DNA from 2 places in the Micromonospora sp. NBC_01405 genome. Region 1 is predicted to be linked to the other one. Evidence: riboswitches for the same ligand, from Rfam matches in the RefSeq annotation. Region 1 holds a riboswitch; the other holds the start of a gene.
What was found. Region 1 has a riboswitch for S-adenosylmethionine ahead of OG559_RS14435 (aminotransferase class V-fold PLP-dependent enzyme). Riboswitches for the same ligand answer to the same signal wherever they lie in the genome.
Positions count from the first base shown of each region.

Region 2: linked by a shared signal. The riboswitch ahead of OG559_RS27355 (ABC transporter substrate-binding protein) and the one ahead of OG559_RS14435 (aminotransferase class V-fold PLP-dependent enzyme) in region 1 are both predicted to bind S-adenosylmethionine.

Region 1 is NZ_CP109532.1:3,396,560-3,400,311, forward strand. Features, by position in the region: gene OG559_RS14430 (FUSC family protein) at 1-767, shown strand, start outside; gene OG559_RS14435 (aminotransferase class V-fold PLP-dependent enzyme) at 775-2,046, opposite strand; SAM riboswitch class IV at 2,094-2,213, opposite strand; gene OG559_RS14440 (PrsW family intramembrane metalloprotease) at 2,238-3,731, shown strand.
Region 2 is NZ_CP109532.1:6,352,185-6,355,936, forward strand. Features, by position in the region: gene OG559_RS27345 (amino acid ABC transporter ATP-binding protein) at 1-202, opposite strand, end outside; gene OG559_RS27350 (amino acid ABC transporter permease) at 199-1,005, opposite strand; gene OG559_RS27355 (ABC transporter substrate-binding protein) at 1,086-1,982, opposite strand; SAM riboswitch class IV at 2,259-2,370, opposite strand; gene OG559_RS27360 (TetR/AcrR family transcriptional regulator) at 2,481-3,176, opposite strand; gene OG559_RS27365 (HelD family protein) at 3,268-3,752, shown strand, end outside.

The DNA.
Region 1 (3,752 bases):
CGTCCACCGAGGACCTGGAGATACCGCGCTTCATCGACGCCTTGATCGGCGGCGGGATCGCGCTGTTGGTGACGGCGATCCTGTTGCCGCTGAACCCGCTGCGGGTGATCAACCGGGCCGCCCGGCCCGCGCTGGACCTGCTCGCCGACCAGCTCGACGCCGCCGCCGAGGCGCTGCGCGGGCGGGACCGGGACAGCGCCCAGCGGGCCCTGGAACGGCTCCGTGAGAACAAGGAGGAGCTGAGCACCCTCATCGAGGCGATCGAGGGTGCGAAGGAGACCAGCATCCTCTCCCCGGCCCGTTGGCACCGGCGCAGTGAGCTGACCCACTACGCCGAGGCGGCCGACCCCATCGACCGCGCGATGCGCAACAGCGGGACCCTGATCCGGCGTTCCGTGACGATGATCGAGGACGGGGAGCCGGTGCCGGAGCCGATGCCGTACGCGGTGGCCCACCTCGCCGAGTCGGTCCGCCTGCTCCGCCACGAGTTCGCCGTCGGGGCGGAACCGGAGAGGGCCCGGGAGCGGTCCCTGCGCGCGGTCAGTGAGGCCGGCCGGGCGTACGCGCAGGGGGTCGGGTTCTCCGGCAGCGTGGTGATCGCGCAGGTGCGCACCACCGCCAGCGACCTGCTGGTCGCCTCCGGCATCGACCAGGAGGAGGCCAACCGGCTGATCCGGGAGTCCTTCGGCGAGCAGGAGAAACCGAACGTCGGCCCGGCCGAGAGCGTCCCCGCCCCGAAGCCGCCCACGGCCCCGCCGCTGGGCTGAGGCGTGCTCAGCCCAGCTCGGCGAGGGCGGTGAGCAGGCTCTCGACGTGCTGCTGGGTGCTGCCCAGGCCGATGCTGGCCCGCAGGGCGGTCGGCGGAAGGTCCCGGTGCCCGCTGCGCGTGGCGGCCTCGGTGAGCAGCCGACGGGCCAGCGGGTGGGCGCAGAACAGCCCGTCGCGGACCCCGATGTCGTACCGAATGGCCAGCTCCGCCGCGACCTCGGCCGAGTCCCGGCCGGCCAGCACGAACGAGACGATGCCCACCCGGGGCGAGTCCGGGCCGAAGGTGCGCAGCTCCACCACGTGCGGCAGGGCCGCCAGCCCGGCCCGCAGCCGGGCCAGCAGCGTCTGCTCGCGGGCGTGCAGCGCGGCCCGGTCCGCCCCGGCCAGCGCCGCGCACACCGAGGCGAGCGCGACCGCGCCGAGCAGGTTGGGGGTGCCGGCCTCGTGCCGGGCCGGGCCGGTGGCCCAGCGCACATCGTGGGTGGCGGCCCCGACGTGACTGGTGGCGCCCCCACCGGCCAGGTACGGCGGGGCCGCGTCGAGCCAGTCGCCCCGGCCGAGCAGCACCCCCGCGCCGAACGGCGCGTACAGCTTGTGCCCGGAGACGGCCAGGTAGTCCACGTCCAGCGCGGCCACGTCGACCGGGGCGTGCGGGGCGAGCTGGGCGGCGTCCACCGCGATCCGGGCGCCGTGCCGGCGGGCCACCCGGGCCAGCTCGGCCACCGGCCAACGCTCCCCGGTCACGTTGCTCGCCCCGGTCACCGCCACCAGCACCGGCGGGCGGGCGGTGGCGCCTCGGCGCAGCTCGGTCAGCGCCGCATCCAACGCCCGGACCGCCTCGGCGGGGGCGGCCGGCACCGGCAGCCGCACCGAGCCGCGCGGCCAGGGCAGCAGGTTGGCGTGGTGCTCCCCGGCGAACGTCACCACCGTGGTCCCGGTGGGCAGGGCCCGGGCCAGCAAATTCAGCGCGTCGGTGGTGTTGCGGGTGAACACCACGTGGTCGTCGGCGCGGGCGCCGAAGAAGTCGCCGACCGTCTGCCGGGCCCGCTCGTACTCCAACGTGCAGCGCCGCGACAGGGCGCCGGCACCGCGGTGCACGCTGGCGTACCAGGGGAGCAGCTCGGCCACCGCGTCGGCCGCGGCCCGCGCGCACGGCGCGCTGGCGGCGTAGTCCAGGTTGATCTGGCCCGGCACGCCGAGCACGTCGAGCGGCCGCGACGACGCCGACACGGTCCGCGCGGGCGGCGGCGTGAGCGAGGGTACGAGGGTGACGGTCATGGCACGACCTCCGGGTCCGGGGACCCCGGGTGACGCCACCGGGACGGGGTCCGCGCTTGCCCAGCGCCGGACAGGGCTGGGCCCGGTCATCACCCGGGGCACCCCACCGCGAACTCGACGAGGGTTGCCGGCCAGCAAGCCGGGGCTTGACGCTGGCGCTCGTGACCTGACGACAGGATAACGGTCGACCGATGCGGCCGGAACAGCCGGCGGGGGATGACTACGCTGATGTAATGGCCGACACCCCGCCCGGCGGCGCCGCGTCGCCGTGGACCCCGCACGATCTCCCTTCGCAGCCCGGTGGGGCCGCCCCCCGGATGCCGGTGCGCCGGCTGGGCTGGCGGCGGGTCCTGGTGGTGGTCCTGGTGGTGCTGCTGATCGCGGCGTGCGCGGTCTACATGCTCTTCAAGCTCGGCTTCAACCTGGGGCCGGAGGCGCTGCTGATCGGCGTGGTCGCCGCGATCCTGCCGGTGCCGGTGCTGGTCTCCTGCTTCCTGTGGCTGGACCGGTACGAGCCGGAGCCGTTGAAGTATCTGATCTTCTGCTTCGTCTGGGGCGCGTTCGTCTCCACGGCCGCCTCGCTGACCGTCAACGGGTTCTTCGCCGCCCGGTTCGCCGACTGGGGGCTGCCCGACGCGTTGACCGCGGTGCTGGTCGCCCCGTTCATCGAGGAGCTGACCAAGGCGATCGGCCCGATCCTGCTGCTGATCTTCCGCCGCCGGGAGTGGTCCGGCATCACCGACGGCCTGGTCTACTGCGGGCTGTCGGCGGTCGGCTTCGCCATGGTGGAGAACATCCTCTACCTGGGCGGTTACGGCTACGCCTCCGGCGTCAACGAGTACGGTCCGGCGACCGGGGCGCGGCAGGTCATCGCGATCTTCATCGTCCGGATCCTGCTGTTCGGCTTCGCCCACCCGCTGTTCACCTCGATGACCGGTGTGGGTCTCGGCATCGCCGCCCGGACCGCCGACCGTCGGGTGCGCTTCCTCGCCCCGGTCGCGGGCCTGCTACTGGCGATGATGCTGCACGGCACCTGGAACCTGCTGCCGTCGCTGGCCCAGGCCACCGGGCAGACGATGCTCGCCCTGTACGGCTACCTCGGTGTGATGGTGCCGATCTTCTTCGGCATGGTCGGGTTGGCGGTCTGGCTGCGCGGCTGGGAGGGGCGGCTGACCGAGCGCACCCTGCCCGAATACGTGCGGGCCGGGTGGCTGACCCCGCCGGAGGTGGCGGCGCTGGGCAGCCTGGGCCGGCGGCACGCCGCCCGGACCTGGGCCCGGCGGGTGGCCGGCGACGCGGGGCTCAAGGCGATGCGCGGATACCAGTTCTCCGCCACCCGGCTGGCGCTGCTGCGCGACGGGATGCACCGAGGGCTGGACCGTCGGCCGGCCGACCGGGAACGGACCGCGTGGGAGGAACGGGAGCTGCTGGACGCGATCGCCGCGTACCGGTCCTTCTTCGTCGGCCGGGATCCGCAGGTGCCGGTCGGGAGCTGGGACGGCCACCGCTACCACCTGCGGTTCCCCGACGGGTCGCAGCGGCCGGTCGACGCCCCGGACGAGCCCGTGGTGCCGATCCCGGTGGTGCTCGCCCCGCCGCCGCCCCCGGCCCACCCGGGGCCTTACGGCCCGCCCGGCTGGTACGGCCCCCGCCCGGCCGCCCCCTGGCCGCCGGGCACCGCCTGACGGGGGCGGGTCGGCCGGTCA
Region 2 (3,752 bases), 3.0 Mb from region 1:
CCCCGCGGTCCGGCTCGATGAGCCGGTTGATCGTGCGCAGCAGGGTGGACTTTCCCGACCCGGACGGCCCGATGACGCAGGCCGTGCCACCCCGGCCGACGTCCAGGCTCGCGCCCCGCAGCACCCGGTTGGCGCCGAAGGCGAGGTGCACGTCCCGCACGTTCAGGCTCACCGGGGTCGTCGTGCCGGTCGAGGTGCTCATCGCTCGTCCTTTCCCGTGTTCGCGCGGGTGGCGGCGTCGCCGGGCAGCGCGTTTCGCCCGGCGAGCGCCAGCGCGTCGTCGTCCTCGGCCGCCGTGGCCGGCCGGCCCTGCCGCAGCCGCCGGTCGATCCAGTTCACCGCGTGGGTCAGCGGCACGGTCAGCGTCAGGTAGAACAGGCCCGCCAGCAGCAGCGCCGACTCGTTGCCGGTGGTCGCCGCGTGGTCCTGCCCGATCCGGAACAGCTCCCGCTGGCTGGCCACCAGGCCGAGGAAGTAGACGAGGCTGGAGTCCTTGATCAGGGCGATGAGCTGGTTCACCCAGGCCGGCAGCACCCGGCGGACCCCCTGCGGGATGATCACCAGCCGCATCGCCTCGCCCCAGGAGAACCCCAGCGCCCGGGCCCCCTCCAGCTGGGCGGCCTCCACGCTCTGGATACCAGCCCGGAAGATCTCCCCGATGTACGCCGCCGCGATCAGTGACAGCGCCAGGATGCCCAGCGGGTACGGGTTCGGTCCCCACACCTGCATGCCCAGCGGCGCCAGGCCGACGCCGATGAGCAGGATCGTCGCCGCCGCCGGCAGGCCGCGGAAGACGTCCGTGTACACCCGCGCCGGCCAGCGCAACCACCGGGTACGCGAGATGCCCGCGACCGCCAGCAGCATGCCCAGCAGCGAGCCGAGCAGGGCGGCCGAGATCGCCAGGATCAGCGTGTTGGGCAGCCCGACGGTCAGCATCTCGGGCAGCGCCGCACGCATGGAGTCCCAGTCGAAGAAGGTCTCCCACAGGGTGCTCAGTGGATCCATCAGTCGTCTTCCCGTCCGCCCCGCTCGCTGGTCATCCGTACCGTCGGCTCGTCGTCGCCCGTGCCGTCACGCCCGCGTACTCAGGACGACGCCGACGCCGACGGCGCGGCAGACCCGGACGGGGCCGCCGACGCGCCCGGCCCCGGCCCCGGCGCCGAGCCGCTGCCCGGCCTGAAGTCCGCCGGGACCGGCCGGCCCGGGTAGTACTGCTCCTGCAACCGGCTCCACGTGCCGTCGGCGATGACCTCGTCGAGGCCCTTGTCCAGTGCCCCGCGCAGCGCGTCGTTGCCCTTGGCCACCGCGTACGCGGTCGGGGTGGGGCTGAGCTGCTTCGCGGCCACCGTGATCTTCCCGCCGCTGTCGGCGGCGGACTTCTCGCCGATCTCGGCCGGGGCGATCCAGGCGTCGGCGGTGCCGGCCCTGAGCTGGTTGAGCGCTCCGTTGTAGTCCGGCACCCGCACCGGGTCCAGCTTCTGGCCGGTGGCGTAGTCGTCCTGCACGGTGCCCTGCACGACCACCACCCGCTTGCCGTCGAGCTGGTCGAACCCGGTGATCGGGGATCCGGCCGGGACGTCCAGTCCGAAGTAGCCGAAGTCGTAGCCGTTGCCGAAGTCGACGGTCTTCTTCCGCGCCTCGGTGATGGTGATCGAGGAGCTGCCCACGTCGAACTTGCGGTTGTTGACCTGCGACAGCAGCGCGGAGAAGTCGGTGCCGACGAACTCCACCCTCAGGCCGATCTTGTCCGCGACCGCAGTGAGCAGGTCGTTGTCGAAGCCGGTGAACTTTCCGTCCTTCAGGTACACGTTCGGCGGCGCGTCGGTGAGGGTGCCGGCCCGCAGCACGCCGGGCTGGACCAGGCCGTACGGGTTGTCGGCGGCGGCCGAGGTGTCGTCGCCGCAGGCGGTGAGGGTGGCAGCGCCGACGACGGCCGCGACGCCCAGCGCGGCGAACCTGGTCAGGGCAGGGAGGAATCGCACAGGTGTCTCCTGGGATGAGGGCGGCGCGCGGACAGCACGCCGCCGGACGCGGCACGCCGACGGGCGGCCGCGGAAGGGGGCTACTACGGAAGAGGGGAGGCGCTCAGCGCGCCGCGTGACGGCGACAGCCGTCGCTGCACACCCGCATCAGATCCACGTGCCGGCGCCTGACCAGCGCGGGACGGGATGGTGACGCGGCCGGTGCCGAGCCGGCGGCAGTCGGGGCGCAAGGACGAGCAGACATGGTTCTCCAAGGTCGGTGTTGACCTGGGGACCAGGCCACGCTTGCACCGGTGACACTCCGGTGCCTGGTCTTCACCCGGGGCACCCCACCGCGGAGGAGGGTTGCCGGCCAGCGAGCCGGGGCTTGACGCTGGCGCTCATGACCTGGTGGAAAGCCTAGCAACGGCACCGGGCCGGGCGTCCAGTCGTTATGACAACGCTCACCCCGGCCGACCCGTCGGACGTCGCCCCTCGCCGCACGACCGCCGCCGAGGTTCAGTCCCGGTACGGGGCCAGGCCGGCGTCGAGCAGCGTGAAGGCGTGGTCGGCGGCGGCGACCGCCTCCGGGTGCGCCCGCGCGGCGGTGCACCCCTCGGTGAGACGACGCCAGTTGTCCCGCGCCAGTACCCGCTGCGCCGCGACGATCTGTGCCGCCGCGAGCCGGCCGGTCAGCCCGTCGGGCCGAGCCCCGGGCTCCGGCCGCCCCCGTTCGTCGCGGCGCGTGCCGGCGGCGTCGTCGAGGGCGTCGGCCAGCGCCGCCTCCTCGGCGGCGGCGTGCCCGGCCACCCGGGCGGCGAGGCTCGGGGTCGAGAAGACCATCCCGTGGTACGCCAACACCCGGGGGTCGTCGTTGAGCCCGGTGACCGGGTCGTGGCGGTCCAGCCCGTCGAGGAAGTGCCGGCGCAGCGCGGCGAGCGGCGCCTCGCCCGGGCGTCGGCCGCGCACCACCCGGGCCGACTCGCCCCGGTGGTCGGCGATCCGGTGCAGGACCAGGTCCTCCTTCGTGGAGAAGTACTTGAACAGCGTCGGCTTGGAGACCTCCGCGGCCGCGGCCACCTCGGCGACCGACACCCGGTCGAAGCCTCGTTCGACGAACAGCGAGATCGCCGCCGCCGAGATCGCGTCGTGGGTGCGCTGCCGCTTGCGTTCGCGCAGCCCCTGCTCTCCGGTCACGCCCTGCTCTCCGGTCACGCCACCCAGGCTACCAGCGGCCGATACCAGGTCAATTTCATGACTGCGGTTAGAATGTTAACCCGGTTAATGATTCTCATCGGAGGTTGCCATGGACGACGGGGTCGACCGGGAACTCGCGCGGGAGCAGGCGCACCTGGCCGCGACCCGCGCCGCGCTCGCCCGGATGCGCGACACGGCCCGCCACCGGGTGGCTACCGGCGCGGACGTGGCCGGCGACCGCTGGACCGCCGAGACCCTCGGCCGGATGCTACGGACCCACGCCAAGGAACTCGCCGAGGAGCCGGATGCCCCGCCCTACTTCGGCCGCCTCCGGTTCGGCGCCGCCGCCGAGGCGGGCGAGCACGCCGGTCAGCGCTACCACCTCGGCCGCCGCCACATCACCGACGAGGCCGGTTACCCGCTCGTCATCGACTGGCGGGCGCCGGTGTCGCGCACCTTCTACCGGGCCACCGCCCGGGACCATCTCGGCGTCGCGGTCCGCCGCCGGTACGGGTGGAGCTCCACGCCGCCGGCCCCGGCCCGGCTGACCGGGTTCGAGGACGAGCGCCTCGACCGGGGGGAGGAACTCTGCGG